DNA from 3 places in the Companilactobacillus heilongjiangensis genome. Region 2 is predicted to be linked to each of the others. Evidence: predicted binding sites of a transcription regulator. Region 2 holds the regulator's gene; each other region holds the start of a gene.
The links. Region 2 encodes NrdR, which represses ribonucleotide reductase genes. Its sites were predicted from a motif close to ACACNATATATNGTGT; they were not measured.
Positions count from the first base shown of each region.

Region 1: a site for NrdR is predicted at 6,543-6,558, ahead of JP39_RS07790 (deoxynucleoside kinase). Genes of this name have one in related genera too.
Region 3: a site for NrdR is predicted at 4,729-4,744, ahead of nrdJ (ribonucleoside-triphosphate reductase, adenosylcobalamin-dependent). Genes of this name have one in related genera too.

Region 1 covers NZ_CP012559.1:1,699,346-1,710,391, reverse strand. The annotation lists gene JP39_RS07810 (S66 family peptidase) at 1-229, shown strand, start outside; gene JP39_RS07805 (DUF2207 domain-containing protein) at 265-2,064, shown strand; gene JP39_RS07800 (DUF2207 domain-containing protein) at 2,318-4,126, shown strand; gene JP39_RS07795 (LPXTG cell wall anchor domain-containing protein) at 4,186-6,399, opposite strand; gene JP39_RS07790 (deoxynucleoside kinase) at 6,660-7,304, shown strand; gene JP39_RS07785 (QueT transporter family protein) at 7,772-8,266, shown strand; gene JP39_RS07780 (glycosyltransferase family 4 protein) at 8,346-9,545, shown strand; gene JP39_RS07775 (glycosyltransferase family 4 protein) at 9,538-10,572, shown strand; gene JP39_RS07770 (lysylphosphatidylglycerol synthase transmembrane domain-containing protein) at 10,572-11,046, shown strand, end outside.
Region 2 covers NZ_CP012559.1:1,587,668-1,598,713, reverse strand. The annotation lists gene polA (DNA polymerase I) at 1-780, shown strand, start outside; gene mutM (DNA-formamidopyrimidine glycosylase) at 790-1,617, shown strand; gene coaE (dephospho-CoA kinase) at 1,614-2,207, shown strand; gene nrdR (transcriptional regulator NrdR) at 2,229-2,702, shown strand; gene JP39_RS07300 (DnaD domain protein) at 2,714-4,087, shown strand; gene dnaI (primosomal protein DnaI) at 4,090-4,998, shown strand; gene thrS (threonine--tRNA ligase) at 5,299-7,257, shown strand; gene JP39_RS07285 (bacteriocin immunity family protein) at 7,566-7,889, shown strand; gene JP39_RS07280 (MerR family transcriptional regulator) at 7,901-8,341, opposite strand; gene JP39_RS07275 (SDR family oxidoreductase) at 8,434-9,453, shown strand; gene infC (translation initiation factor IF-3) at 9,933-10,466, shown strand; gene rpmI (50S ribosomal protein L35) at 10,481-10,678, shown strand; gene rplT (50S ribosomal protein L20) at 10,714-11,046, shown strand, end outside.
Region 3 covers NZ_CP012559.1:1,828,213-1,839,258, forward strand. The annotation lists gene JP39_RS08320 (heavy metal translocating P-type ATPase) at 1-1,170, opposite strand, end outside; gene JP39_RS08325 (CopY/TcrY family copper transport repressor) at 1,184-1,606, opposite strand; gene nrdJ (ribonucleoside-triphosphate reductase, adenosylcobalamin-dependent) at 2,461-4,701, opposite strand; gene JP39_RS08335 (hypothetical protein) at 5,109-5,591, opposite strand; gene JP39_RS08340 (hypothetical protein) at 5,712-6,197, opposite strand; gene JP39_RS08345 (hypothetical protein) at 6,276-6,569, opposite strand; gene JP39_RS08350 (helix-turn-helix domain-containing protein) at 6,663-7,511, opposite strand; gene JP39_RS12685 (sensor histidine kinase) at 8,351-9,070, shown strand; gene JP39_RS08360 (LytR/AlgR family response regulator transcription factor) at 9,070-9,822, shown strand; gene JP39_RS08365 (glycoside hydrolase family 73 protein) at 10,016-11,046, shown strand, end outside.

The sequences.
Region 1 (11,046 bases), 110 kb from region 2:
TGATCAGGTTAAAGGGATAATTTTAGGAAAACATGCCCTATTTGATGATTTGGGTACGAACCGTCGGCCAATTGATATTTTGTTAGAAATATTGGATGGTCGGCCAGTACCGATAATTTACGATTACGATGGATGTCATACTGTGCCAATGGTAACAACTCCACTTGGCGATTATGCTAAATTTAATGCGAAAACCAGGCAGGTCCACTTTTCAAAATACTTAGTATGATAAAATTAAGATAATCAGTTCTAGCGGGGGAAATAATGAAAAAAATATGGACTTTTGTCCTAGCTTTTTTAGGGATTATTTTAGCTTTTCAAGTAACTTCTACTAATGTTTCGGCTTCGAGTAAATATCAGATTAAAAAATATAATATCGAAGCTAACGTTAAGAAAAACGGCGATGTCGAATTGACGCAACGTTTGAATTATCATTTTGAAGGTGACTTTCACGGGGTCTTCTATAACCAAAGTCTGAAGGGTGTTAAAGGTGTTACTCAACCGAAAGTTTACGTTGATACTGGTTTTCAAACTTTACCGGTTCGTGAATCGAATAGTGGGGCTAACAATACCTTTAAGGTTACGAAGACCAATAAGAAATTGGGTTTAAAGGTTTACCATGAGATGTCAACTGGGGATGCCGCTTTTATTTATAAATATACTCTCAAAGGGCTAGTCAGAAATTACAATGATACGGCAGTTTTGAATTGGCGAGTCCTCTATGGTTGGAACAATATTTTGAGCAATGTCAAAATTACGGTTAACTTGCCACAGAAGAATATTCCCCAATTGCAAGCGTGGTCACATGGACCTTTAAATGGTCATAATCGAGTGGATCGTAAAAAGGGACGTGTCATTATTACCGTGCCTGAATTGCCTAGTGATGAAATGATTGAGACACGTATGCTTTTCCCAGTATCGGTTACTGCCAATAATAAGTATGTTATTAATAGGAATATGAAACAAAAAGTTCGTGCTGAAGAAAAGCAGTTGGCTATTCAAGCTAATCAGACGCGTCAAAAGCAAACTGGAATTTATTGGTCATTGATGGTTTTTGGAGTTTTAGTTATTTTGGGAATTTACCTCTATAAATACGTTACAATGCGTAAGCGACCTGGCACTAAACATCAAATTCCAACGCCGTTATATCACAGCTTTGATGCACCAGAATTTTTACCTAGTTTTAGTAAGGTGATTTTGGAACGGTTGCATGATGCTGATACGTCGTCATTGACGGCTGACATGATGAATGAAGTTGGTCATCGTCGAATGAAAATAGAAAAAGTTGGTACAACATTTGAAATTACCGCTTTGGTACCGCCAACTAATGACTTTTTCAAGTATATGATCAATGACATTGGCGATGGAAAGAAAGTTACATTGCGAGAAATTAGACATGAAGCTCAGGACTTTGATGGTAAACAACGAGTTACTAAGAATTTCGAAGATTGGGCTTCAAATGCGGCTAAGAATCGAGAACAATATTTGGATTTGCATAATATAGATATTGTCAGTGGATTCAGTTTGGCAGCCATTTCAACCGATATAATTGCGGCTATTATGTTTGTCATAACATTACTCTTTAACAGACCAATGTTGTGGCCGGGAATTACTCTAGCAATTTTAGCTTTATTAGTTTGGGGAGTTTATTATTTTATGAGTAGAAAAATCACTCCATATACTGATAAAGGTGAAATAGCCGTTAACCAAATTCGTGCCTTTAAACGGATGCTTGAGGATATCGACGATATCAAAATGGCTGAAGTAGGTGACATTATTTTGTGGGAACAGTTCATTCCATATGCCATTGCTTTCGGTATTTCTGAGAAAGTAATCAAGGCATTGAGAGTTAACTTTACCCCTGAGCAATTGGGACAATCAGCTGTCCTAGTTAATTACATAGGCTTCAGTACAGCATTCGGAGCATCCAGCGGTACTGGATTCCAGAATTCCTTTGCCGGTGCAATTGGAGCCAGTGGTTCTGCCAGTATCACCGGTGGATCAGGCGGATTTTCAGGTGGTTCATCCGGAGGATTCGGAGGAGGATCTGGGGGAGCATTTTAGGAAGAGAGAGCGGAGCAGGCCTGGGAATTTCCGAGCATTTGCGTAGCTTCACGAATTACGCACCGAACTTGTGCGTGATTTGGGAAGCTATGCAAAGCGGAAGAAATTGGCCTGTGTAGCTCGTTTTAGAGCCACTGCCTATATAAATTCAAATAAACTAAAGGCATCAACAATCACATTCAAGATTGTTGATGCCTTTTTCATTACACCAAAATCATGATAAAATATGTCTACCAAAGATTGAGGGGTACAAATGAGAAAAATATGGGGATTGCTTTTCACTTTGCTAGGCATAATCTGCGCTTTTAACTTCACCACAACGGTTAAAGCTGATGGCGACTATCAGATTGAAAAATATCATGCACAGGCTGACGTTCAAGAAAACGGCGATATCGAGTTGACCCAAAGAATTGATTATAAATTCCAAGGTGATTTTCATGGTGTTTACTATAATCAAAATATCGAGGGAATTAAGGGTGTCACGGCACCACAGATTTCAATTCAAGATGGACAACAAATTACGCCTTTAACGCCAGGTGATTCAGGGCAGGAGAATACTTTCAAGGTCACTAAGACTGATAATTACATGCGTATGAAAGTTTATCATTCAGTCAAGAATCGTAATCTGACATTTATTTACAAATATCGCTTGCTTGGTGCTATTACCAACTATACTGATACGGCTGAACTGAATTGGAAAATGATTGGTGGTGGCTGGGATAAAACCTTACATAATGTCGTTTTAACAGTCAATTTACCTCAATCCAATATTTCCAAATTACAGGCTTGGACGCATGGACCTTCCGATGGCTACACCAATGTTAGTCACGAAAAAGGTCAAGTTGTAATGAAGCTGGCTAAGCTACCGCCACATGAAACAGTAGAAACTCATATGATTTTCCCAACAAGTGTGACGGCAGCTAATCAGAATATCGTTAATAAGAAACATAAAGCAAAGGTTTTGGCGCAAGAAAAACAATTGGTTTTAGACGCTAATGCTAGTCGTCGTCGTAAAAAAATAATTTATCGGGCATTGATTGGCTTTGGTACATTAGTTGTTCTGTTGATTTACATTGTTCGTTTCTATGGATTCCACAAGCATCCGGGAAATAAGCATGTTATTCCAACGCCATTGCATCACTTCTTTGATGAACCAAAATTTTTGCCCAGTTTTACCAAGGTGATTCTTGATCAAACGGATAAAGCCGACAGTCTTTCGTTAACTGCCGATTTGCTTGTCGAAGTAGGGCAACGTCGGATGAAGATTGATAAGGTGAAACGTAGTTATGAAATCACGGCATTAGTCCCTCCAATCAATCCATTTTTCAAGTACTTGATTGAAGAGATTGGCGATGGTACAAAGGTTAGCCTGAAACAGATTAAGCGGTCAACTAAGGGGAATCGTCACAGCAGTCGTAAGTTAGGTAAGAAGTTTGAGAAGTGGTCCAAAGCCGCAGCTGAAGGTAGAAACAAGTATCTTGATTTAGATAATTTGAATATCGTTAAAGACTTTCAATTGGCTGCTATTTCAACAACTATTATTATTTTTATAATGTGGATAATTACGATTATTTTTGATCGAAATGTACTTGTTTCCACGATTATAATGCTTGTTGCAGTTGCGATTGCTTGGATTATTTATGCGATAGCTAAGAAAAAGATTACACCGTATACTGATTTGGGCGAGATTGAAATCAATCAAATTCGAGCTTTTAAACGGATGTTAAAAGATATTGACGATATTAAGATGGCAGAAGTTGGTGACTTGATTCTCTGGGAGCAATTCCTGCCTTATGCGGTCGTTTTTGGAGTATCGGATAAAGTTATTAAGGCTTTGAAGATTAACTTCAGTGCGGAGCAATTAGACAATTCTATGGTAATTCCATATTACATTGGCGCACACAGTTTCATCAATTCAAGTTCATCAGGTTTCCAAGCTTCATTTGGAAATGCTATTACTGGTGGTAATGGTAGTTCCTCAAGTATTTCCGGAGGTTCAGGTGGATTTTCTGGAGGGTCATCAGGTGGTTTTGGTGGCGGCTCCGGTGGTGGAGCTTTCTAAAAAAAGTGTAAAAAAATAGGCTGAGATTTTTTCTCAGTCTATTTTTGCGTCAAATTAAATTAAGCGTGACGACGTTTGAAGTAAACAGTGCCTAGTAGAACACCAAAGCCAAGCAAGCTGAATGCAATTCCAGATTTAGCACCTGTTTGAGGAAGTGTACCGTTAGAATTGTTATTGCTGTTTGAGTTGTTGCCAGGGTTAGTAATTAATCCGCCATTATTGTCGTTGCCATTGTTGTTTGAACCAGGGTTTTCTGGATCAACAACGATGCCACCACCATTATTGCCGCCTTCGTTACCACCGTTATTTTCATTACCGCCATTTTCGTCGACGTCAGGGTCTGTAGTGTTTCCACCATTTCCATCGCCGCCGTCTTCACCATCTTTATCGTCAGTGTCGGGGTCAGTACCACCATCGCCGCCATTGCCTTCAGTACGAGGGTCAGATGTTACGTTAGGTTTAACAGTTTGTTCACCTGAAACGATTGTAAAGTAAATTCTGTCAGGATTTAAATCATATCCATCAGGAGCTTTAGTTTCAAGGAAGTAGTAGTCGCCGGGTTTTAGACCATCGACTGTAATCATTCCTGTTTCATCAGTAACTTGTGTTTCGATTGGGGTATCATCGTGAGCGTTATATAAAGTATATTCAGCTCCGGGAACGCCAGTCGTCATATCGTCACGATCAAACTTTTGAAGCCTTGCGAAGTATGTATCATCAAAAACATATTCTTTAATATTTTCAAAATATATCATTGAAGGTGTTGGATTGTCTTGATTGATAACAACTGTATGTTCTTTGTCAGAAGCCAAGTAACCGTAAGGTGCCCCAGTTTCTTTGACAGTGTAAGTACCATATGGAAGATCATAGAAATGAGCAATCCCGTTAGAATCAGTTGTAGTTGATTCTAACTTTTTACCATTTTCATCAAAGAGCGTGAATTCGGCACCTGATAAACGATAACCAGTTTCCTCATCAATCTTCATAATGACGATAGAACCTTCTTGACTGGCTACTTTTTCGTCTTTAGCGTCGACTGAAACATTTTGTTGATCTTTATTGATTGTAAATGGAATCTCATTGCCATTAACGACGTAATCGCTAGGAGCACTTACTTCTTTAAAGTAGTAATCCCCATAAGCTAAGTCTTTGACATTGATTTGACCATTTTCATCCGTTGTCAGACCAGTTTTAATTGCTTCATCTGAACCATATTTGTAAAGGTCATAAGTAGCTCCGGGGATGAGTGTTTCGTTACCGTCAGAACTCTTCTTTGTTAGAGTTGCTGAACCTAAAACGTCATTACCGTTACCACTACCACTGTTGGTATTACTTGTTACACTACCATCAGCAGAACCATAATTTTTACCACCACTGGTACCAAAGCCATCGGCCCATTCAAAATCAGCGTGGTTTCTGAATTTTACGCCAGCCATATTTGCAGGATCATCAATAGTTGTCTGTAATGTGATGGCATAGAATTGATCGTCTTTAGGTAGGTTACTTATAGTAAAGCCATTTGAACTTTCGTCAAAATCATAAGAACCGCTGTCTATAGGACCAGTCTTCTTATAATAGCCTTCATTATCAGTCCAGTGAGCTTCATATACATCGACTGAACCTGGAACGTAAGTTAGACCAGAGCCGTCTTTGATGTAATCACTAACTTTTAAATTTGGATAATTTTGACTGTTACGATTGACTAAGATAGTCCATGTAACAATCGGATTACCATGTTCGTCAGTACCGATAGTACCTTTCTTAGAAAAGTCAGCGTCAGAAGTTACAACGGTCATATTGTCATTTTGACTACCAATGACAACATCGTTATTACCAATTGAGGCACCTTTACCAACACCAACTCCAGAAGGAATGCTGAGTGAACCAGAGAAGTCCGGTCTTTCCTCAACTTTATCTGTGAAGACAACAGTAATAGTATTATCTGCGTTTAAAGTTGCGTTACCAATGACAGTGCCATCTTTATCTTTAACTTCGAAGGTATTGCCTGGGTCTGTGACTTTAACAGTATTGGGTAGGTCAATTGTCCAAGTATCTCCACCTTGTAGATTCTTGCCAGTGGCGTCCCAATTAAGTGTCAAGTTAATATCACTAGCGGTACCATAATTTTTTTGCTGAATTGACATACCAGTTAGTAAATCATCAGTAGTATAGTTAGTTGCAGCTTGAGTAGTAGTCTGACTACTAAAAGCCAAGACAACTAATCCTAGGGCAGCTACAAAACCAACAAGAAAATTGCGTAATTTTTTCCCCATAAATATTTTCCCCTTTCTATTTAAATACAATTTTAATTATAGAATGAATGAGTTATAGAAAAAAGGGTAAGTCGAAACAAATTATTAATAAATTAATTTTATTTTGCAAAGCCTACTAATAGGAAGTTTCTAGTTTGAAACTGCTACCATATATTGTGAAATTATGAAAATTGGTACAATATCTAGCATAGAAGTGATATTATTATGAATGTTGTTTTTTTACAAATAGAGAATAAATTGAGGTATGGAGGAGAATAATGATGATCGTATTGAGCGGCGCAATCGGAGCCGGTAAGAGTTCATTGGCAAAATTGTTATCAGAACATTTAGGAACAGAGGCTTTCTATGAACAGGTTGATAACAACCCAGTTTTGCCACTATTTTATAAGGACCCAAAGAAGTATGCATTCTTGCTACAAATTTACTTCTTGAACAAACGTTTTGAATCAATCAAGAAAGCTATGGTACAAGATAACAATGTTTTGGACCGTTCTATCTATGAAGATTCACTATTTTTCCATATGAACGCTGATATGGGAAGAGCTACTCCACAAGAAGTTAAAGTTTATGATGAATTGCTAGATAACATGATGCAAGAATTACCATATGCCGCAGCTAAAAAAGCTCCTGATTTGTTGGTACACTTGGATATTTCATACGACACAATGATTCACCGTATTGAAAAACGTGGCCGTTCATACGAACAACCAGAACAAGACCCAACATTACCAGAATACTATCACCAATTACTTGACCGTTATGACGGTTGGTATGACGATTACGATTACAGTCCCAAGATGAAACTTGACGGTGACAAATACGATTTCGTTGAAAATCCAGAAGATCGTCAAAAAGTTCTTGATATGATTGATGAACAATTACGTCAACGTGGTACATTAGATTAATAATTAAGATTTTTACATATTAAAGAAGCCACAACAGGAATTTGATTTTCTTGTGTGGCTTTTTTCGTTTCGCTGATATTTCATATTTAACGCGTGGTGCTAGTTGATAACCTATTATAAATATTTCATAGTCTAAAATTGTTTGAATGCTTTCACATTCAACTAATAACGATTAATTAGTCGGAAGAGCTGGGAAATATTTGTGTGCCGTGGTAGTGGTATAAGTACGGAAGGAATCTTCCGTACTTATACCACCGGACGTGTTTGGAGACTTGACGAACTGTGTCAAGGCTTCAAACCGAGGTTCGAGACCGCATTTTGGCTCGGACCGTTCCGCACAGCTTGAGAATATTTCCCAGCTCTGGAGACGGCATACTTAACTTGCGACCAAAGGAAAAATAAGATAACCTATTAGAGGCAGTTTGCACTGGTAACCTGCTATTAATTAAAACAGTGGAGGTTTTACTTTGAGTAATTTAAAAACAAGAGATATCACCCAATTGGCGTTGATTGCGGCACTTTACGTTGCTATCACAATTGCACCAGGGATTTCCGCCTTTTCATATGGCCAGATTCAATTCCGTGTTTCGGAGATTTTAATGTTATTGCCATTTTTCAATCATAAGTACAGTTGGTCTTTGATTGCCGGATGCTTCATTTCAAATCTTTTCAGTGCCCAATTAGGGATGTACGATATCGTCTTAGGAACTTTAGCAACAGCAGTTGCCTGTCTCATCATTACTAGAATTCCCGCACGTAATAGCTTATTGTGGACTGTGCCGGTCGTTTGTGCCGTCGTTAACGGTATTATTGTCGGCGCAGAATTACATTTCGTTTTGAAATTGCCATTCTGGTTGAATCTAGTAACAGTTGGCTTTGGCGAACTTGTCGTTGTTGCTATCGGAGCTGTCGTGTTCTATTTCTTAATGGAAAACAAAAATTTCAGCAAATTAATAAGGTAAGACGAAGGATGGGGGAAGTGATTCCTCCATTTTTTTGTTATAATCTACTCTATAGAGTATTGTGAGGAGATGTGTTTATATGAATATCGGAATTTTTACCGATACATACTTCCCCCAAGTGAGTGGGGTAGCAACATCAATCCAGACATTGAAAAATGACTTGGAGCGTAAAGGTCACTCAGTTTATATTTTTACAACGACTGACCCTAATGTGCCAAAGAACACAGTTGAACCAAACATCTTTCGTTTAGCTAGTGTGCCTTTTATCTCATTCACCGATAGAAGAATTGCTATCCGCGGGATGTTTCATGCGGTTGATTTAGCAAAAGAATTAAAATTGGATATTATCCATACACAGACTGAATTTTCATTGGGAATGATTGGGAAGTTTGTTGCCAAGCAGTTAAAGATTCCATTCGTTCACACATATCACACAATGTATGAAGATTATTTGCATTATGTTTTGAATGGTCATTTATTGAAGCCATATCATGTTAAGCAAGTAACTCGTTTATTTTTAAAGAATGCTTCCGGAGTGGTTGCTCCAAGTGTGCAAGTTAAAGAGACAATGGATCGTTATGACATCAAGACACCAATTTCAATTATTCCAACGGGTGTTGATTTATCCGAGTATACTAAGCCAGTTAATGTGTCTAATTTACGTGAAAAGTTAGGACTAGCCGATGATACACCGGTTATTTTGATGTTGAGCCGGATTGCTTTGGAGAAAAAAATTGACCATATGTTAAAGTCAATGCCAGAGCTTTTGAAATACAATCCTAAGATAATGTTAGTGATTGTTGGTGATGGGCCTGATATGGATGAATTAGTCCAAATGAGTAAGGACCTTGGTATCAGTGACAATGTTATCTTTACTGGTGAAGTCGAACATGATCAAATTTCACCTTATTATCACATGGCAAATATTTTCGTTTCTTCCAGTGATACTGAATCGCAAGGTTTGACTTATATTGAAGCGATTGCATCTGGAACAAAGATTATTGTTAGAAGCGCACCATATACGGATGCCTTGTTGACTGATCCTTCAGTTGGTGTAACATTCAACGAAGATGATCAGTTAGTACCTAAAGTTAAGACGTATCTCGATCACCCTAATTCATTTGATGACCGTGAAGCCCGTCAAAAAGTGCTTTATGGTATTTCATCTGATGGATTTGGTAATGCGATTCTTGACTTCTACCGTCGAGCTGAAGATTACTTTATAAGGGAGAAACTTTCAGATTCATCAATTGATCCAGAGGAGTATTCGAATGATTAAGATTAATATGTTTTCATCTGCAGATAAAGTAGCTGGCCAAGGTGTCGGTAGTGCTTATAAAGAATTGATTGACTTGTTGAAAGATCACTTTAGTGACGAATTCGACGTTAAGATAAATGATTATCATGCCAGCGATTTGAGTCACTATCATACAATCGACCCACAATTTTATTTGTCGACTTTTTCTAAAAAGCGTGGTCGTAAGATTGGCTACGTTCATTTCTTGCCTGAAACACTGGAAGGCAGCATTAAATTGCCTGAACCAGCTAAGAGTGTTTTTTACAAGTATGTCATCAGCTTTTACAAACGCATGGATCAAATCGTCGTTGTAAATCCAACATTTATCGACAAATTGGTTGCCCACGGTTTGGACCGCAATAAAATCAAATATATTCCTAATTTTGTTTCAACTGAGAACTTCTATGAGAAGACTGCTGAAGAAAAAGCTGATTTTCGTAAAAAGTTGGGAATTCCGGCAGATAAATTCGTAGTTTTTGGTGATGGACAAGTTCAAGAGCGTAAAGGTGTCGATGATTTCTACAAGTTGGCACAGACTAATCCAGATATTCAATTTATCTGGGCTGGTGGCTTTTCATTTGGCAAAATCACTGATGGTTACGACCGTTACAAGGATATGATTGATAACGCTCCAAGCAATATGAAATTTACAGGGATAGTTGATAGAAATGATTTAGTAAACTACTATAATATCTGTAATTTATTCTTATTGCCTTCATATGACGAATTGTTCCCAATGTCAGTTTTGGAAGCCTTCAGTTGTGGTGCACCAGTTCTCTTGAGAGATTTGGATTTGTACCGTGCGATTATCGATGGCTACTATCAAAAGGCTGATGGCTTTGCCGATATGAACGCGTTCATCAACAAGGCTAATCATGATCGTTCAATTTTGGATGATTTCAAGAAGAAGTCTAAAGAAGCAAGTACACAATACTCAGAAGAAAATTTGAGTAAAATTTGGTATGATTTCTATACGAGTCAATATAATATTGCACAACAGGACAAATAATGAGTAGAAAACAAATTGCTGCACTTTTTGTAATGATTGGATTGGGTGTTGGTATTTTCTGGTGGGAAGCTAGAAAAATCAACTTCAGTTCTTTAGTTTCAACTTTTAAGAGTTTGAACTACTTCTGGCTAGCGGTGGCATTCTTATCAATTATACTATCGTATGGCGTTGAAGCCTTAGTTTTGCATACACTCTTAAAAAAGAAAGAAGACCGCAAGTTTGGGTGGTGGGAAATGTACCGGATTCCTTTACTCCAAGCTTTGTTTAACGCGATAACGCCATTTTCATCTGGTGGACAACCTGCACAATTACTCGGTTTAATGCAATCAAAAATCGACGGTGGGCGGGCTAGTTCCGTGTTATTGATGAAATTCGTTATCTACCAAGCAATGGTTTTAGTTAACTTCATTGTCGCAATGTTAGTTAGTTTCAACAGTGTCGCTAAGCATTTTTCGGGTTTAGCGACCTTGATTG
Region 2 (11,046 bases):
ATAGAACCTAATTTGCAAAATATTCCGATTCGAATTGATGAAGGTAAGCAGATTAGAAAGGCTTTCGTTCCGCAACATGAAGACTGGGAGATTTTCTCTGCCGATTATTCACAAGTTGAATTGCGTGTCTTAGCACACATTTCCGGTGATGAACACATGCAAGAAGCCTTCAAGGAAGATTACGACATCCATGCCCATACGGCTATGAGAATCTTTGGCTTGAACAGTACGGATGAAGTGACACCAAATATGCGTCGTCAAGCTAAGGCTACTAATTTTGGTATCGTTTATGGAATTAGTGATTATGGTTTGTCACAAAATATCGGTATCAGTCGAAAACAAGCGGCGGCTTTTATTGAATCGTATTTTGAACAATATCCTGGCGTTAAGAAATATATGGATGATATTGTTAAATATGCACGAGAGAACGGCTATGTTGAAACAATTATGCACCGTCGTCGTTATTTGCCAGATATTCACTCAAGCAACTTTAATATCAGAAACTTTGCCCAAAGAACGGCGATGAATACACCAATTCAGGGTAGTGCTGCCGATATTATTAAAGTAGCCATGATCAATATGCAAAAGAAACTTAAAGCAGAAAATCTGCAAGCTAATTTATTATTACAAGTACATGATGAAATGATTTTTGAAGCTCCAAAATCTGAAATCAAAACTTTAGAAAAAATAGTACCGAGCGTGATGGACTCAGCTGTCAAACTTGATGTACCTTTGAAAGTTGAAACTGCCCACGGTAAGACTTGGTATGAAGCAAAGTAGGTTAATAATATGCCAGAGATGCCAGAAGTAGAAACTGTTAGACGTGGTTTGATTTCCCAAGTTAAGGGACGAAAAATTACCAATGTCGAGATTCGTTATCAAAATTTGATTACTGGGGATGTTGACCAGTTCAAAGAATTCGTTACAGGAACAACGATTACCGATATTGGCCGTCGTGCGAAGTTTTTGTTGATTCATTTGGATAATGGGTATACGATTATCAGTCACTTACGTATGGAAGGTCGTTACAAAATTTCAGCTGACCCTAGCGCGATTGACAAACATTCACATGCCATTTTTACATTAGATAATGGTCAAAAAATGATTTATAATGATGTTCGAAAATTTGGTCGGATGCAACTGTGGAATACTGACGATTTAGAGAACAATAAGTCGATTCAAAAACTTGGGCCAGAGCCACTTTCAGCTGCGTTTACCTTTAACAATTTGAAGCCTCGTATCATGCGCCATCGCAAGGATATTAAGACTGTCTTATTGGATCAGTCAGTGATGAGCGGTTTGGGAAACATTTATGTTGATGAAGTTTTGTGGAAGGTTAAGATTCACCCTGAAACTCCAGCCGATCATCTGAACGATACCGATATTCAAAATATTATCGAAGTGTCTAATGGAGAAATGGAAAAAGCTATTGCCTCAGGTGGGTCAACGGTTCGTTCATACGTCGATGCAACTGGTCACAAAGGTAATATGCAAAATAGTTTGAAAGTTTACGGTAAGGAAGGGACACCTTGTCCACGTTGTGGAACTGACATTGAAAAAATCAAAGTTGGTGGTCGTGGAACACATTTCTGCCCTAAGTGTCAGGTTATCAAATGAGTAAAATTTACGGACTAACTGGTGGGATTGCTGCCGGTAAATCAACAGTTTTGAAGATGTTTAAGGATCATGGTTTCATAATATTCGATGCTGATTCATTTGCTCGTGAAGTAGTTATTCCCAATTCTATCGGTTTAAAACAGATTGTCGAACAATTTGGGGAACAAGTTTTAAATGCTGATGGAACATTGAATCGAGCTAAATTAGGGTCAATTGTCTTTAGTGACAGTGGTGAATTGGAAAAACTCAATCACATCACACGGCCTTTAATTAAAGAGAAAATTTTACACACGATTGCATTGATTAAGAAATCTACCAGTAAAAGAATCGCAATTTTTGAAATCCAGCTACTATTTGAAGGTGGCTATGAGGATTATTTCGATGGAACTATTAGTCTCTATGAGCGACCAGAAATACAACTGGCTCGACTTATGAAACGAAATAATTTGACTGAAAAGGTTGCCCTTGATCGAATTAATTCTCAAATGTCGATGGACGAGAAGAAGCGCCGTGCTGATTTTGTCATTGATAATTCGGGAGATTTAACGCAACTTAAACAGGAATTTGAAAAGTTAATGTCACAACTTTAAATTGGAAAAGAGGTTGGAATTTTGATTTGTCCACATTGTCATCATGATTCATCAAAAGTTATTGATAGTCGTCCCAGCGATGAAGGACGCGCTATTAGAAGACGCCGTGAATGCGAGAACTGCGGTACCAGATTTACAACATTTGAAAGATTAGAGAAATCACCACTCTTGGTTATCAAGAAGAATGGTAATCGTGAAGAATTCAGTCGCGAGAAGTTGTTACGTGGTATCGTGCGGGCAGCCGAAAAACGTCCAGTTACTATGGACCAAATGAACGATATCGTTGATAAGGTTGAAAATGAAATCAGGGCTAACGGTGAGAGTGAAATTGGTTCACAAATTATCGGTGAGCATGTCATGAAAATTTTAGCCAAGGTTGATGATGTAACTTATATCCGTTTTGCAAGTGTTTATCGTGAATTTAAAGACATGAATAGTTTCATGAAAGAAGTTCAAGAGATGATGGCAAACGGAAATAAAATTGATAAGAAATAAGAGGGATGCCAGTGTCTACAAGTAATTTTGGATCAGAAAAGTTTACACCACTAGTAGGCTATTGGTGTTTGCCCAATGGTCATCTCAATGACGATGACCGCCACGTTTTAACCGATTTATATTTGCCCATTTTAGGAACAGAGGCTTTCAGTCTCTATCTTTTGTTGTGGGAGAAACTGCCTAATAAGGAATTAGTAACTCAACGTAAAAGTCATGCTGAATTATTGAGTCTTTTAGGAATTGATTTGAAACGTTTTTACGAAGCACGCATCAAAGCTGAAGCATTAGGCTTATTGCGGACGTTTGAAAAGAAGGATGACCTTGGCCCATACTACGTGTATCAACTGTTTGAACCATTGTCACCAGATGACTTTTTCAAAGATGATTTGCTAAGTATTTTCTTATATGAACAAGTTAGCGATAGTAAGTATCGTTTATTAGCTGATAAATATGCTCATTCAGACTTGATATTGAATAATTCGCAGGAAATCACCAAAGATTTCTTGGAAGTCTTCCAGTTGAGCAATAGTGATTTGATCAATACGCCTACTGAAGTTAAGAATGCTCAGAATAATTTCACATCAACCGCCAGCGCTCAGAAACCAACTTTGAGTGCTAAGGAAGTTGAACCATTGGATTGGGAACTCATATCTGATCGAATTCAACAGTTGTATCGAATTCATCCGGATAACCTTTTGGAAAACCAAGAGTTGATTCTCAGTTTGCATGCCTTTTATGGCTTAGATGAGATGGTTTTGATTGATTTGATTGGTAAGACTTGTGATATCGTCAATAATAAAATTGATCCAGTTCGTTTGAAACACTCCGTTCAGGACCGTTTTGAAAAGAATGCTAATATTTCAGTTAAGCAGCAGGCTCCGACCGTTGAAGAGGCTCCTAAGGACGCTGAGACAAATTTGAACCGTGCCGACCAGTTGATTTTGCAACAAGCCAAGACGATGACTCCAGCAGATTTTCTGGCAGATCAAAAGCAAAAGAGCGGTGGGTTCGTTGGAACCGTCGAGTCTCGTGCATTGCGTGATATGGCAATGAAGACGTATTTGTCAGCACCAGTTTTGAATATTATGGTTTATTACATTTTGCAGAATTCACCAACGTTAACATCGCCACTGATGGAAACAATGGCTAATGATTGGCAACAAAATAATATTCAAACTCCAGAGCAAGCTTTGAAAAGAATCAATGACTTTCAAACAAAGCCTCGTAATCCAAAGCGTCGTTATAACAACAATAAGAATCGTAAAGTGGAACAGGCAACTGACTGGAGCAAGTACAAGGCAAAGGTTCCAAATAATCAGAACCAACAAAATAGTCACAGCGAAATGCAAGATCGCTTAAACAGACTAAGAAATAAGGATAATTAAGCATGGAAAATTTAGGTAACAGACTGGCAGAATATTTAAATTCAAAAAATTTGACGGAGGATTATCGCCGTCTTCTTAACGGTGCTTTGAAGGATCCAGACGTTCAACAATTTTTGAAGGATAATAGCGATGAAATTAATCCCGATGCTATTTCGACGAGTGCTGCCAGCATTTATGAGTTTTACAATAACAAAAATCATGCCAGTGAATTGTCACGCGACTATTATCCAAAATTGACTGTCAGCAACCACAACATCGAAGTGGCCTATTATCCTAATGAGAGAACTCAAAATCGTGAGAAACGCAATCAGTACGAATCTGGCTTTGTTTTGATGGATATGCCATCTGACATTAGAAGTGCCAAATTGGATGATTACAACGGGGATGGTCGTCAAGATGCACTTGGCAAGTCACTCGATTTTATCGACAACTATTTGAATCAAAAAGGTTTCGTGCCCGGATTGTACTTGGCAGGAGATTTTGGGGTTGGTAAAACTTATTTGCTTGGTGCGATTGCCAATGAATTATTCAAGCATGACGTTCACACGACAATGATGCATTTTCCAACTTTTGCGGTTGAAATGAAAAATTCAATTGGATCAAATACTGTTTTGGCAAAAGTTAATAAAGTTAAAGGTGCTGAGATTCTCATGCTCGATGATATTGGAGCTGACTCCATGTCCAGTTGGATTCGAGATGAAGTTTTGGGAGTTATTTTGCAGTACCGTATGCAAGAAAACTTGCCAACGTTCTTTTCATCAAACTTTTCAATGAAAGAGTTGGAAAAACACCTTTCTATCAACCAACGAGGCGAAGAAGAACCTGTTAAAGCCAAGCGTATCATGGAGCGGGTTAAGTACTTATCGCGTGAAGTTATTGTGACTGGTCAAAACAGAAGATTTGAAAAATAACTTGCAATATTTAAAAATAAATGTTTCAATAAAGCCATGAAAGATAACACTTCGGTTCTATTCAGGGAGGGTACGATTACTGAAAGCTTACCCATTACTGGAGTTACCACTTTCACATAAAACTGTATAATGGTTGGTTACGTTATAACCAAATGAGTGAAAACTGTTATTTGTTATACAGTTTTAAAGTGGGTGGAACCGCGTATAAAATACGTCCCTGAAGTATGTGCATATTTAAATATATGGATATACTTCAGGGACGTATTTTTTTGTTATCAAATTTTAGGAGGAAAATAGTCAATGTCAAAAATCAAGTTAACATTCCCAGATGATTCAGTTAAGGAGTTTGACGAAGGCACTACAACCTTAGACGTTGCTAAGTCAATTAGCACATCACTAGGCAAAAAAGCTGTTGCTGGTAAATTAAACGACACTTTAGTTGATCTTGAAAGTCCAATCAAGCAAGATGCTAAGATTGAAATTATTTCAGCTGAAGATAAAGAAGATGCACAAAAGGTTCTAAGAAACACTGCTGCTTTAGTATTCTCTGCTGCAGCTAAGAGTTTCAAGGAAGACCTTCACTTCGGTGAAAAACAAGCTAACGATGATGGTTTTTACGTTGATACTGATAGCAAATCAGGCCAAATCAGTGTTGATGAACTAAAAGAAATCACAGCTTTGATGAACAAGATTATCAAGAACAACGATAAGATTGAAAGATCAATGATGGATAAGAAAGATCTTGAAGCAATGTTCAAGGACGATCCATACAAGTTGTCATTGGTTGATGCTATCGAATCAGTTCAAATTCCTGTATACACATTAGATGGATTTGTTGACTTCGGTTATGATGCCGTACTTAACAACCTTAAATCTTTGAAACACTTCGAATTACTTTCAGTTGCCGGTGCTTATTGGCAAGGTAAGTCAAGTAACCCAATGTTACAAAGAATTTATGGTACAGCCTTTTACAAGGAAGATGGCTTAAAAGCTGATCTTAAACGTCGTGCCGAAATTAAAGAACGTGACCACAGAACAATTGGCCGTGACCTTGACCTATTCTTCGTTGACCCAGAAGTTGGTGCCGGACTTCCATACTGGATGCCAAATGGTGCTACAATCCGTCGTGTTATTGAAAGATATATCATCGACAAGGAAGTTGCTTGGGGTTACCAACATGTTTACACACCAATCCTTATGAACTTGAATGCATATAAGACTTCAGGTCACTGGGAACACTACCGTGAAGACATGTTCCCACCAATGGACATGGGTGATGGCGAAATGCTTGAACTACGTCCTATGAACTGTCCTTCACATATCCAAATTTACAACCACCACAACCGTTCATACAGAGATCTACCTCTACGTATCGCTGAACTGGGTATGATGCACAGATACGAAAAATCAGGTGCTTTGTCAGGACTACAACGTGTTCGTGAAATGACACTTAATGATGGTCACACATTCGTTGCTCTTGACCAAATTCAAGAAGAATTCAAACGTACACTACAATTGATGGTTGAAGTTTACAAAGACTTTGATATCAACGATTACACATTCCGTCTAAGTTACCGTGACCCAGCAAATACTGCTAAGTACTTCGATGATGATGAAATGTGGAACAAGTCACAATCAATGCTTAAAGGTGCTATGGATGATCTTGGTCTTAAGTACTACGAAGCTGAAGGTGAAGCCGCATTCTACGGTCCAAAGCTTGATGTTCAAACAAAGACAGCTCTAGGTAATGAAGAAACATTGTCAACAATCCAATTAGACTTTATGCAACCAGAGAAGTTCCAACTAACATACGTTGGTGCTGATGGACAAGATCACAGACCAGTTATGATTCACCGTGGTATCGTTTCAACTATGGAAAGATTTATTGCTTACCTAATTGAAATTTATAAAGGTGCCTTCCCAACATGGTTAGCTCCAAAACAAGTACGTATTATTCCTGTTAACCAAAAACTTCACTCAGACTACGCAAACGAAATTCTTGCAGAACTACGTGCTAAGAACATCCGTGCCGAAGTTGATGACCGTGATGAAAAGATGGGTTACAAGATTCGTGATTCACAAACAATGAAGATTCCATATACAGTTGTTGTTGGTGATGACGAAACAAAGAACGCCACAGTTTCAGTTAGAAAATATGGTGAAGAAGATTCAGAATCAGAAAACGCTAAGATGTTCGTTGACAGTGTCGTTGCCGATATTGCTAACTACAGTCGTAAAGACGTTACTGATAAAGACTAGTAGAGAGTGGAGACAGGGCGGTCAGCTCCCGAGCATTTTCGTATTTAAGTGAATTGCACGCTGGGTTTGCGTGTGATTTGCTTAAATATGAAAAGCGGAAGGAGTTGCCCTGTCGGAATTCGTTTTAGAGCCACTGCCTATATAAAAAAACGATTTAAACTAAAACTCGAAGCAATCATTTCAGATTGTTTCGAGTTTTTAATTTCCAATATAAAAGGTGCCAAAGAATCCAAATATTACATCCAACTTGCATTTGTGCTTATAATAGATATGGTTTGAGTGAAATCAAAGAAGGCATAAATAATATTATGGATGAAAAAAGTAATAATTTAATAAAAATCTTGGGTGCCGCATATAACAACCAAGCAATCAAAAATAATTCTGAATTAAAAAAGGTAGTAGAGGAATGTGCACGTCCATTAATGGGGAACAATGACGACAAAGTATATTTTGAAGTTATCGCCAAGCTATCTCACAGTGTTGTCAATTACTACAAGACTAGTCGTGAAACCGTCCCAGAAGAAATCAGAGCCATCTATGAACAAATTCAGAAGGATGTACCAGCCAAAAGTGTTGTCGGCAAAAGACTACGCAGACAATTCAAAGACGACAAATTAGCATCAATTCTCTAATAAGTTTCTTCCTATATAAAAGGATCTTTTAATTTTAGGTCCTTTTTTTCGTCTTTAACAAACTTGATTTGAGCCTTGATAATATTTTTAGAGTCAGGGGATGCATACCGATTAATTTTGACATCAATTTCTTTCAGATTCTCAGTTAAGAGCCGTTGTTGTATTAAAACGTTTTGCTTATGTTGTTGTAACATCTGTTTACGTTGATCAATTGTTTTGGTTCCTTGCATACATAATCCAATATAAGTTTGAATATCTTTAATTGGCATACCAGTGTTTTTCAGACAGCAGATAGTTTTGATAAATCCAAAATCTGATTCTGAGAAAACTCGATATCCAGCTTTATTTTTGGAAACGAAAGGCAAGAGTCCCTTCTTATCGTAATAGCGAATAGTTGAAATAGGTAAGTTGAAGTAATCGGCGACTTCTTTAATCGTGTATGTTTTTTTCATAAAAATGCTCCTTAAAAGTGTTGCACTAAACCATGGTTTAGGGTTTAAAGTGATAATAATATTAGAAATGCAACATGGCAAGGAGCACATTTATGAAAAAAGTATTAGTGACTGGTGGCACGGGATTTGTAGGTTTGCAAGTTATTCTACAATTATTAAATAAAGGCTACGACGTAAGAACTACCATTCGAAAGGAAAGTGGCCAGAAAAGAATACTAAAGGTTTTACAAGCTAATGATGCTAAAAATCTTTCAAAACTATCATTTATCAAAGCAGATCTATCAAGTGACGATAATTGGATTGAAGCAATGCAGGATTGCGATGGAGTCTTCAGCGTTGCCTCACCAGTATTTTTCGATAAACCCAAGAATGAATTGGATGCGATTCGCCCGGCTTTAGATGGAACAATGCGTATTCTAAAGGCGGCTAATGAAAGTGGCGTTAAACGAGTAGTAATGACTTCGAACTTTGGAGCGGTTGGTTTTAGTAAAAAGTCAGGCGTAACCACCGAAGACGATTGGACAGATGAGAATCAACCAGGATTATCTATTTATGAGAAATCGAAACTTTTGGCAGAGAAAGCAGCTTGGAATTACGCGAATAAGTCAGATGTCAATTTGGAACTAGTGACAGTCAATCCAGTAGCAATCTTCGGTTCAGCGTTAAATGCTCATGTGTCCGGAAGTTTCGACCTTTTGAAAAATTTGTTATCAGGCAAAGTGAGTTGGATTCCCAATTTACCACTAAATGTAGTTGATGTGAGAGATGTAGCAGATATTCAAATCAGAGCAATGGAAACACCAGAAGCAGCCGGACAAAGATTTATTGCCTCAGCGGACGGTCAAATTTCAATGCGAGAAATTGTATCATTAATTCAGCAAAGACGTCCACAAGTAGCAAGCAAGGTGAGTTCCAAGAAGTTACCGGACTGGATAATGAATATTGCGGCATTATTTAACGAAACTGCTAAAGAAGGAAAATTGATGAAGAGTATGAATCGCAATGTCAGCAATCAAAAAGCTAAAAGAATTTTAGGTTGGGAACCATTGTCTAATAATGAAACAACAGTATTGAGTGCAGTAGATAGTTTGATTAAATATAATGAATTCTAAAAGGTTTTGAACTAATGAGTTAAACTAGAGTGATAAACAAGCCGGAGGGCGTAAGAAAATATAGTCCAGCAGTGAAGGTGGCGTTATTGCTTTAGCAATTACACCACGGACGACTTTTGAAACTCGCGGGGCTTTGCGAGGTTCAAAATCGAGGTCCGAGACCGAACTTTGGCTCGGACTGGTCCACACAGCAGGACTATATTTTCTTACGCCTGGAGGCCCCAACATTTGTATTAGTTTATAAATTATGCTAAATTAGATGTATTGAAATTTTCAACAATTTTAACAAAGTTCTTTTGATGTATTGACAAACCGATACTTTGTTAGTATAGTTAATAACTGTTGAGATTAAGCAGAAGCGCCCGCTTCTCACCTATGCAATTGCCTCTAGGTTAATACGATTACGTAGATAATTATAGTGGGCATGCTTATGCAGCCCGCTTTTTTTGTGGGTCAAATTACTCCGGAGGTGACTACTCATAGCAAGAGATTTATTAATAAATGATCAAATACGTGCTAAAGAAGTACGACTAATTTCTGAAAATGGTGATCAAGTTGGTGTTAAGCCAGTAGCTGAGGCACAACGTTTGGCTGAAGCAGCTAGTATGGACCTAGTTCTAATGTCACCAGGTGCTAAACCACCTGTTGCCAGAATTATGGACTATGGTAAATACAAGTTTGATCTTCAAAAGAAAGATAGAGAAGCACGTAAAAAACAGAAAACTGTTAGTCTTAAGGAAGTACGATTGAGTCCTACTATTGAAGCAAACGACTTTAATACAAAGCTTAATAATGCTCGCAAGTTCTTGGCTAAAGGTGATAAGGTCAAAGTCTCTCTTCGCTTTAAGGGTAGAGCAATCACTCATAAAGAGATAGGTAAAGAAGTCTTAGACCGTGTTGCTGAACAGACCAAGGATGTTGCTACGGTAACAACAAGGCCTAAAATGGACGGTCGTAGTATGTTCTTAATGCTTGATCCAATTAACGCAAAAGATAACAAAAAGAAGAAATAGTGGAGGGATTTCCAATGCCTAAACAAAAGACACACCGCGCATCAGCAAAGAGATTTAAGAAGACTGCTAATGGTGGTTGGAAGAGAATGCACGCTTACACAAGTCACCGTTTCCACGGTAAGACTAAGAAACAACGTCGCCAATTGGCAAAACCAGGTATGGTTAGCTCAAGTGATATGAAACGTATCAAACAAATGTTAGCTACATACTAATTATTTATTTTTTTTAATCAAAAGGAGGAGTCATTATGCCACGTGTAAAAGGTGGAACAGTAACTCGCAAACGTCGTAAGAAAGTTTTAAAATTAGCTAAGGGATATCGTGGTTCAAAACATATCACTTTTAAAGCAGCACATACTCAAATTATGGTTTCATACCGTTATGCATTCCGTGATCGTCGTCAAGTTAAACGCGACTTCCGTAAGATCTGGATCGCTAGAATTAACGCTGCTGCAAGAATGAATGAAATCAGCTACAGCAAATTAATGCATGGTTTGAAATTAGCTAACGTTGACATCAACCGTAAGATGCTAGCTCAAGTTGCTATTGAAGATCCTAAAGCATTCACAAGTTTAGTAGAT
Region 3 (11,046 bases), 240 kb from region 2:
TCCATTAACAGTAAATTTACCTTCAGTTAAAGTACCAGTCTTATCCATGGCAACGTAATCAATTTTGCGACTGTTTTCAATAGCTTGGTTATCACGGATAATCAAACCATTTGTGGCAGCGATTGATGTACTACGTGACATAACTAGTGGAATAGCCAATCCTAAAGCATGTGGACAAGCGATAACTAGAACGGTTACCAAACGGTTTAAAGCAGTATTCATATCTCCGAAAATCAACCAGTAAACGAATGACAATAGTCCGACTGTTAAAGCAGCATAGAACAACCAACCAGAAACTCGATCAGCTAACATTTGTGTCTTAGAACGTTTACTTTGTGCGTCAGAAACCAACTTACTAATTTGTGACAAGTAACCTTCACCAGCAGATTTATCAACTTGTACTTTGATAGTGCTGTCACCGTTGATTGAACCGCCAACAACTTTACTGCCGATTTCCTTTTTAACAGCTTTAGATTCACCGGTAATTAATGATTCATTGATGTAACCAGATCCAGCAATAACGTGACCATCAAGAGGAACTGATTCACCGGCACGAACTTCAACAATATCGTCCTTTTTAACCATTGAAATATCGTGATCCATTGTTTCTTCACCATGAACCATGTGAACTTGGTTAGGAACAAGTGAAGCAATCTTTTGTAAAGCATTACCAGCACTCATTGTGGATTTCATTTCAATCCAGTGACCCAGCAACATGATGACAATCAACGATGCCAACTCCCAGAAGAAATCCATAATGTGCGTTGAAGAATGTAACAGGTCGTTCATAACAAAGGCGTAGAGACTGTAAATATAAGCAACACTGATACCCATTGTAATCAAGGTCATCATCGCTGGCTTTTTCTCAGCCAATTCACCACGAGCACCGGTTAGAAATGGTTTCCCACCGTAGAAGTAAAGTGCTGTGGATAAAATCAACACAATCCAATCAGAGCCTGGAAACTGAAATTGAAATGGCAAATGCAATCCCATAAATGGCGACAAGATAAAGACTGGAATCGCTAGAGCTAGTGAAATCCAAAATTTTTGTCTTAAATCACCCATGTCCATCATGTGACCACCATGCATCATCATATCGTGACCACTAGACATATCCATTTTCATATCTTCGTGCTTCATATCCATATCTTTCATATCCATATTTTTCATAGTATCATCACCCTTACTTCAAATCAGCTTCCAAACAGTCACATTCGACTTCTTCTGGGGCTGTCTTAGCTTTTTCATTCAATGTAGCAATCATTTTTGCAATATCAGCTTGAGAAATTGCTGAAGATTCAATTAATTCATTAATAGCGTTACCTTTTCGCATGCAACAAAGATTATCAAATAGATCAGTCACATTCTCTTTAATCGCTACGTCCTCTTGAATCGTTGGTTGGTAAACGTAAGGACGCTTATCTTCAATTGCTTTTAGAAAATGCTTTTTTTGGAGCCGAATAATTAAAGTCTTAATTGTGGCAGCTTTCCAATCAGTCTTTTGTTCTAGGATTTCAATGACCTGTTTACTAGTGGCCTGTCCTAGAGTCCAAATAATTCGCATCACTTGCCATTCGGCCCGGCTCATTGTTTCAACTTCTTTCATGTCATTTCCTCTTTGGTTTACATTTGTAATCTTCTTAACAATTCATAGTTTACAACTGTAAACCTTAAAAGTAAAGCCTTATTACTTATTTTTGTTTTTCCGCCAACGGGAGAGATAGATGCCATCGCCCTGTGACCGGTGCGAGCCAAGGTCTCGCGCCTCGATTTTGAGCTTTGCAGAAACCGCAAATCTCAAAATACGTCAGTGGAGTAAGAGCTGAAGTTCTTACTCCACTTGCACTGCTGGTAGACTATCTCTCTCCCGCTGGCTCTTGTTTTTGTTGGCTTCTGCTTGATTAGTTGATTGATATAAACTGCATAGAATACCTTATGTATATCTGAAAGTAATGAATCTGACAAAATTGATACTGGATTCGAAGTCACGTTCACTACTTTATATTGACTGAATACAATACAAAGCTTGATATATCAGAACTTAAAGTATCAATATTAATCAATTTATATTACCCAAATTAGAACCACCTCGAATCATTTTCACTGATTCTATTACATACTTAATAATTGTTCAAAAATTCAAATTTTAAATTCTAAAAATTAATATAATTCAGAAGACACTTAGGGACAAAAAAATACCCATGATAAGTTAGAAATAAATCTAACTATCATGGGTATTATTAATTTCAATTTATACATTCAAATATCAAGATAACCTAGCCGGAGGTCGACAGTGATGATGAAGACAGCTGTGCAAGTGGAGTTAGGGATTTATCCCTTACTCCACCGACGTATTTTGAAATTCGAGTGGTTTTCTCGAAGTTCAAAATCGAGGTGTGAGACTTTGGCTCACACCGGTTAGCAGGCTTACATCATCACTGTCGACCGTAGGCGGCACAGCTATCTAATAGGACATGCACCACCGGCACAGTCTGATTGATCAACCAATTCGATATCTTTCTTATCGTGATTATCATTTTGTTCAGCGAAGACAGCAGCAACATTTTCGTTTACTTCTGATTCACGTTCTTGATAAACTTTCTTATCGATTGGTTCCTTAGGAGCTTGCTTAAAGTCAGCACCACTGTATGGCAATAGTGATGTTGATTTTGTGACATGTCTGTATTGATACATCAAAGGTGCGATTTGATCGGCTTCATTTGGTTGGAATGTAATCGTACAACTAACCGCATTATCTGACCAGTAAGTTTGTAAGAATGCTTGTGTAGCAAATTGTTCAGCAATTGAAACTGAACCGGCAGAAGCAAAGTTAGGGTCGTCGGCATTAGCAGCTTTAACTGGGAATTCAACGCACATTGTATGTTTTGTATAAACGTCAGGTTCAATCTTGTATCCACAAGCCTTTAGAGCTGGCAACAATGGATCAGAGTCTTGGAATCTGATTCTTTGAATTAAGTAACCTGCATAGTGGAAATGCATACCTTCGGAAACACCAGCCAATTTAGCAACTGTACCTGATGGTTTAACAGTTGTGTGCTTGATTGATGGTTTACATCCAAGAGCGTTTGAGTACTCCTTGTCAGCTTCAACGACTGTGTGATACAAGCCATCGAATTTCTTCACAACGCGTTGATCGTAGATAGGCTTTTGAACTGTTTCTCCAGATTCAGGATCAGTGGTAGGTTCAAAACCAGTCACAACACGGTTGCCAAAGGTTGTCAAAATGTAGTCTTGAATACCTGACATTGAGACACCGATTCGGCGATTCTTTTGGATAACATTACGTGAAACTTCCCAATCGTAACTACTGAATGTAACACGTTTTGTATAACGGGCTGCTAAGGCAAAGGCTTCTTTCAAATTCCAGCCCTCTTCTTCAGCAATCAATGGGAAAATTTCGAACAAGTTACATGGTTCACCATTGCTCAATGAAATTTCTCCACAAGGGTTAGTTCCTTCAACGCCATCATCAATTCCGGGTTGATAGCCATCAATGGCACGTCCATAATTACGTGACAACTCAAGGTTAACGATTCCGGGCTCACCATTGTGAGTAATGGAATCAGCGATTGGAGCGTAACGGTTGAATTCTGAATCAACCGCAACACTATTATTAGAAGCCCAACGGTGGTGATAAAGTTTCTTTTGGTCTTGTTTCATAGTAATAAAGTCATCATCAGTTGATCCGCCCAAAGCCAATTCAGCTGAACGACGAACGTTACCAGCAACAACTGTTTTACCAATCAAGTTACCCATATCGGTACAGTCAACTGAAGTCAATTTACGACCAACAGCACTGTTCAAAACTTCATTAATATCAAAGAACATTTCAATCAAAGGTACGGGACCTGAAGCAGTTCCACCGAAGCCTTTGATTTTTTCACCCTTGGCACGGATGTCAGTAATATCAAGGACAACATCTTTGAAACCATCATTAGTATCGTTAAAGTGAGCGTCAATCATATTGGCATTTCCAACGACCCAACCTTCACGAGTATCAGGCAATTCGTAGTGACGTGTGGCAGAAATATCATTCTTTACCAACCAGTCGTCACGGTCAACAGCACCAGCAGCGATAGAGTCCTTATATGAAGCACTCTCCTTGCCAATAAGCACAGTTAAGCTGACTTTGTTATCAACTACAGGCATCAACTTCATGTTGCTAGGAACGACAGAGAAGCCGACACCGCCCCCCTTCATCAATTGATCGAACATGAATGAGAAAGGCATTGAAACAGCTAGTTGTTCCTTTTGAAGATAGTTAGGCACAATGTGACTGTCACCATACTTTTGTGGACGGATAGCAATGAACCAACAATTGTTCAAAGCATCCCCGTTACGATGTTGATATTCAGTACCAGAAATCCAGAGGTTTCTCCCTGAAGGAGTGGCAGCTAAACCATAGACCAATTTGTATAAACTTTGAGCTTCTTTAACTAATCCGGCATATTGTTCATCAGTTAAATTATTATCTTTTAAACGAGGGTCAAGATTGATATTTCCTTCGACCACACGCTTAACTGTTTCGGACCAATTTTCAGTCCGGCCAAGTTTGTCAATGAAACGCGCATATGTACGTTTGTATGTAACCCAGCCTAGTTCACCCCAGTGAGGTTTAATTGTCTTCTTAACTTCATCGACGAATTCGTCGGATAAAATAACTTTATTAATTACGTCCATTAATAATCACTCCACACTTTTTAAATAACACAATATATAGTACCCTCGAATAGAAAAAATGACAATATCTTGTATGCGAATATTGTTATTGACTTTTGAAGAGCTATTTTGAGTGTTGATATTTCGGCAATTTCAAATAAAAATATACATCTTGTAACTTAATGAATTCTTCAGAATTCAAAGCGAAAAGCCAAGGTCGCAATTACTATTCTAATATTGCACTTCGAGACTTAGCAATGGTTTTTTTAATTTAAACTATGAGCCAAAATTCAAGTGGATAAAGGCAAATATTTCCCTTGACACGAACATATGGTTGTTACATCAGGTGTTCCACAAGATAATTAATTTTTGACATAAAAAAGCCCAATGATTTACTTCCAAATCATTGGACCTATACCAATTTATTTTTAATCAACATCGGCAATTGAAACAAATTCATTAGTAGCAACTCGATTGAATGACATATGGTCAACAAAAATTGCTCTATCCGAATACCAAACACTTCCAGGCGCTAACTCGCGATCAGTAATTAATTTACCATTATGATCATATAAGGGTGCTGGAGTCTTTCTGATTACTGTTAAGTCTCCAACCTCTGGCAGGTACATATAACCATCATTTTGATTAACCAAAACATTGGGTGCCAATTGGAAATATGTTTGATTTCCATGATAGAACTCACTATTAACTTTCCATACGGTACCTGTATCCAAAATAACTGGAGTCACGTGGCCCTGCATATCAGTCGTTTGAGCCTTTTGAGTAACCGCAAAGTCATATCGACCTGAAGGTAATGTTGAATCAGCTTTAGCGGTTGTCGTATTTTCCAAAGCCAACGCACCAAATAATAAACTAACTGTTACCGATAAATATGCTACAAATTTCTTCATATTAAAAGCCTCCTTAACATATTTATTGCCCTAATTATAGATTCATAAAAAATAAAAAAAGCAGACATAGAGTATCCTATGCTGCTTCATATTAAAAATTATCATTATTCAAATATGATACTAATCGAGTGCATCCCCTAATGACACAAACTCATCAGTTGCAACACGATAATATGTCATCTTGTCACGGAAAATAGTTCTGTCAGTATACCAAGATGATTTTGGTGACAAAGCACGGTCAGTAATCAACTTACCATTGTGATCATACAAAGGCGCAGCAGTTTTACTACTGATAGTTAAGGTACCAACACTTGGCAGATACATATATCCAGCGCTTTGATTGACCAAAATATTTGGTGCTAATTCAAAGAATGTTTGGTCACCATGAGTATATTCACTATTGATTTTCCAAACGGAACCGGCATCCAAAACGGTTGACGTAACATTGCCTTGCATATCATTTGTTTGTGCCTTATTTGTTACGGCAAAACTATAGCGACCAGCAGGCAATGGTGAATCAGCTTTAACAGTTGTTGTATTAGCTAAACTCAAAGCACCAAACAACAAACCAGCGAAAGCTACTAAAAAGGTGGTAATTTTCTTCATAATATATATCCCCCTATACGATTTATTAATTTAATTATACTCCTCAAGAGGATTAAAAAAAGCAGACCCGAAAGTCTGCTAAGCCTGTTTCATATGAACCGTACTCTGGGATTTATACTGCATCAGTCGACCAATCCCATGTCCTTTGCAATAGTGGTCCCAATCAATCTTGCGAACCCAAATCTTAGTATCCTTATCCCCAATATCTGACACTAAGACTTTTGAATGACTAAATGGATAAACGACTATCAATAATAATGACATTAAAAATCCATTTGCAAAAAACATCAATCCAATTATCATCAACATAGTTACAATATCTAGTACTGTAATTCGGCGGTAATATGATTTCGATTGATCCAACGTCTGCATAGTAAACTCTCCCTTTGTAAGAATTCCCTTAACAACACATACTATAACCTCAGGAGATTATTAATAGCCACCGTATATTTGAATCTTAACTATTTATTTAACATTATCGTTTTCAATTCTTAATTGTAACTTAGAGTTTTCTTGTGAAACAGCTGTGTAATAAGCAATATTTTTATATTTCTCAAACTCTTTATCTGTACCATTTGATTCTTTTATAGCTAAAGCAATATTATAGTTCAGATCATCAATGAAATATGATAAATGCTTAGAATTAGCATACTCGACTCCCCGCTTAGAAGTTTCAATTGCTAAATCATTCTCATTTAAATTAATATAAATTGCACCTAATGTTTTACATAAAAATAAAATTTCTATTCCCCGAGAGTTTTCCACATTCAAATTTTCTGAAAGCTCATCTGAAATTGTTTTAGCATAATATGCTGCCATATCACCATGTTTCTGCTCCAAGTAAATCATAGCTTTAACCAAGTAAGATAATAATGTATAAATATTGTAATTATCCAATTTAGTTTTCTGCAAAACTTTGTCCAAGTTAAAAGAACTCCGCTCCAAGTTTCCTTGCCAAAAATTCAATAAACCCTCAATAAAATAAAACTGAGCCATATCTTTTGAATTAAGATTTGCCTCAACTAACGATAATTTTTCAGCTGTTTCAGAAATATTATTAAGCAAGACTTCTTCCTCAATGGCATCCAAAACAAAAGCCTTTTCTTTTTTCGTATCTCCAGAGAAATCGCTAAAAATATCATTTAAGGACAAGTCAAGTCTATTACAAATCTTAATAAGAACATCAATATGTGGAGTCATATCATGTTTTTCTATTTTACTGATAGTATTCTGATTACAAATATCATTAGCAAGCTCTCCTTGAGTTAAATTCAAGCTACGTCTTTTATCATAAATTACTGATCCTAAGAACATATTTCTACCTCCACAATAAAAATTCAAATTACGATTAATTATACCATTATAGGATACATTTTACCTTTCACAGATTAGTCATTTTATAAGGAACCTATTTATGTTAGTATTCTTGGTATTGTCTAAATAAATAGACTAATAAATGGAGGAATGGCAACTATGTTAAATATTTTTCAAGTACTATCAACTATCGGAAAAACGTGGGGACTCAGAGGACACTAATGTTAAATAATATTTACAATATTGCTTGGATTGTAAATGACTATCTAAATAATTTATTATTATTCATAACATTTATATGTATATTTCCAAAATCAAAGAACAAATCAAATTATTTTTTATCATTATTTATAAGCATTCTTTTTGTTTCATTAGATATTTTTAATTCTAACCATCAAGGCTTAAATTCCCTTATAATAATTATTACTTCTGCCATCTGTATTAAATTTGATTACACACTAGTAGGAAAGCTAATCGGATGGACCTTTTCATTCTTTTTAATCACGTTCACACAAGGATTAGCCAGTAATGCAATACTAACCGTCTTTCCTACCCTATCAGATCCTAAAACATCTATCCAATCAGTATGTCTTTTTACCATCCTCACAGTTTTAAACTATACATTTTCTTTCCTTATAGTCTTTTTACTAAAATACATAAATATAAAGTCTCATATATTTTCATTTCTGGAAGCTCCGTTAATTCAAAGAGCTATATTGTTATCACTGATTATATTAAATGTATCCTATATAATGCTGTATAATATTACGAATCGACTGAAAGTAGAACAGTCTTATATAAAATTGACACTAGTTATAATCACAGTAGCAATTATATTTATGACTATCGGAATTTCATTATTGGTTTATAGTCAAGTTAAAGAAATAAAAACCAAGCTAAATCTTGAACAAATTAAAGAACGCAATTCATACATTAACGAATTAGAAAAAAATAATAATGAATTACGTAATTTTAAGCATGACTATAAAAATCTTTTATTATCATTGTCAGCCTCAATAAATAATAATGATAATGAGGATTTAAAGTCATCAATTTATAAATTATTACATTATAAGCGGGTTAATCTTGATTCAAATAGAAATAGAACAAATCTTTACGGAATTAATGATAAATTAGTAAAAGGTATTCTAGTTTCTAAATTAATGCTCGCAAAAAGCAAAGAAATCATGACAGATTTTGAAATAGACGATAACGTTAAAATACCTTCTAAATATTCTGTCGATATAACTAGAATATTAGGGATTCTGTTGGATAATGCAATCGATGCATGTTTAGAGACTGATCATCCCGAATTAAGCTTTGCTCTAATTTCTTTCGATGGGTACAGTGAATTTATAATTAAAAATAACATAGTCTCTGCTGATTCTATCAATATCAACAATATATATATAAGTGGGTATTCCACAAAGAGAAATCATAGTGGCTTAGGTTTAGCTTCCGTAAGAGAAATAGTTAATTCGAATGATGATTTATTTTTGCAAAATAAAGTAAAGAACGATCATTATTCAACTACTCTAATTGTATTGGAAGAAAAATAATGTTACTAAATATAATAATTTGTGAAGACAACGAAGAACTCAGAATGTACTATCAATTAATCATTAAGAACTATATCAAAGAACATCCTACTGTAGATATGAAAATAATATTATCAACCTCAAATCCAAGGAACGTTGACATAAATATTGAAAATCAAGTTGATGAAGTTAAACTTTTTTTATTAGATATAGAATTTTCAAATTCAAAAATTAAAGGTATCGAATTAGCAACAGATATTAGAAATATGGATTCTCGTGCTAAAATAATTTTCATTACTACTCATGAAGAATTGACTCCTTTGATTTTTGAACGTAAAGTACAACCGTTGGACTGTATTGATAAGGAAATCGGTATGGAAAAAATTAAAGAACGATTGTATGATGATCTTGATGAAGCATTAAAATCTATTAATCCAAACCTTTATGAGAAAAAAAACACATTTGAATTTAATATTGGTCCCAAAAAATATAGTTTCACACTTGATCAGGTTGATTATTTTGAATCAGTTGAAAATAACCATAATATATTTCTACATTCTACTTTTGAAGTTATCGAATTTCCCGGTACTTTGAAATCTATCGAGCAAAAGTTTCCAGAATTCTATCGTGCACACAAAAGTTTAGTGGTAAATATTGATAATATAAAAGAAATAGATATTAGAAATCATAAACTGAACTTCAAAGATAAATCAACTTGCGATATTTCACGTCGTAAGTTAGTAGCATTGAAGAAGCTTTATGAACTGAATTAAGTGGTTTTGAAACTAGAATTGAACACGTTATTAAAAACTTTGAATCTCTCTTAAACAACAATAAGAGGAATTCAAAGTTTTTTTTGCAAAAAAAATACTTTCAAAGTATTTTTAAAATACTATTTAGTTATATAAAAAAGAGTGGTAATATTCTTAATTGTGATATAAATAACATTTAGGGGATTTTACTTTAATGAAAAAATCAATTTTTATTTGTTCAATGATCATAGCTTCATTATCTATGACGAGTACTTATTTAACAGTTGCTAAAGCAGATACCAATCAATCGGCCGATCAAACAACTGATACGTTAGATGTAAGTTCATCTCAGAATTACAACGAAGAAAATAATAAAGATCATGAAACCGCTCCAGCCGGAGCTACTGTTTTTGCTCGAAATAGCAGTAAAGGTCCAGGATATTATAAATTACCATCTAAATCAGACTATTTATTTGGAAACTCGCTTTCAGCAACTCCAGCCCAACAAGAAGCTTTTTTAGCAAAAGTTAAAGCTGGAGCAATGGACGGTTGGAAAAAATACAAAATTTTACCTTCTGTTACCGCCGCTCAAACAGCTTTGGAGTCTGGTTGGGGACAGAACATAAGCGGAAAAAATAATTTTTTAGGAATTAAAGGTCAACCAGGAACATTATGTTGGACTCAAGAAGATGGTCCAAATGGTACTTACTCCACACAAGCTTATTTTAAAGATTTTGCATCTTTTTCTGACTGTTTGGAATATCATAATATTCTCCTTGGAACAAACCCTATCTATAAGCCTGTAGTTGGACAAAGAGACTACACAAAGGTTACAGCTTACTTACAAGGTACTTACGCCACTTCAAAAGTTTATACTCGTTCATTAAATGGAATAATCAGCTCCTTTGGTTTGACTAGTTGGGATCAAGAAGCTTTCAATGAAACTGATTTTCCACATGCTGCAGTTGATACTTCAGTAATCACTATCAAGTATATTCAAAACTACGGAGTCCTTGCTTTTAATGATTCAGGTGCTTCAATCGGTGGTTCAAACAAGACGTTTATTGACGGTACTAAATGGCAAACTGCTGGTTCAAAGATAATCAATGGTGAAGAAATGTATCAAGTATCTCCTAACGAATACATTCCCAAGCAGTACACTACTATTGGCGCTGACGGCACGGTTACTATCAACTATACCCAAGGTTATGGTGTTCTCGGATATCATCTAAATGGCGCATCTAT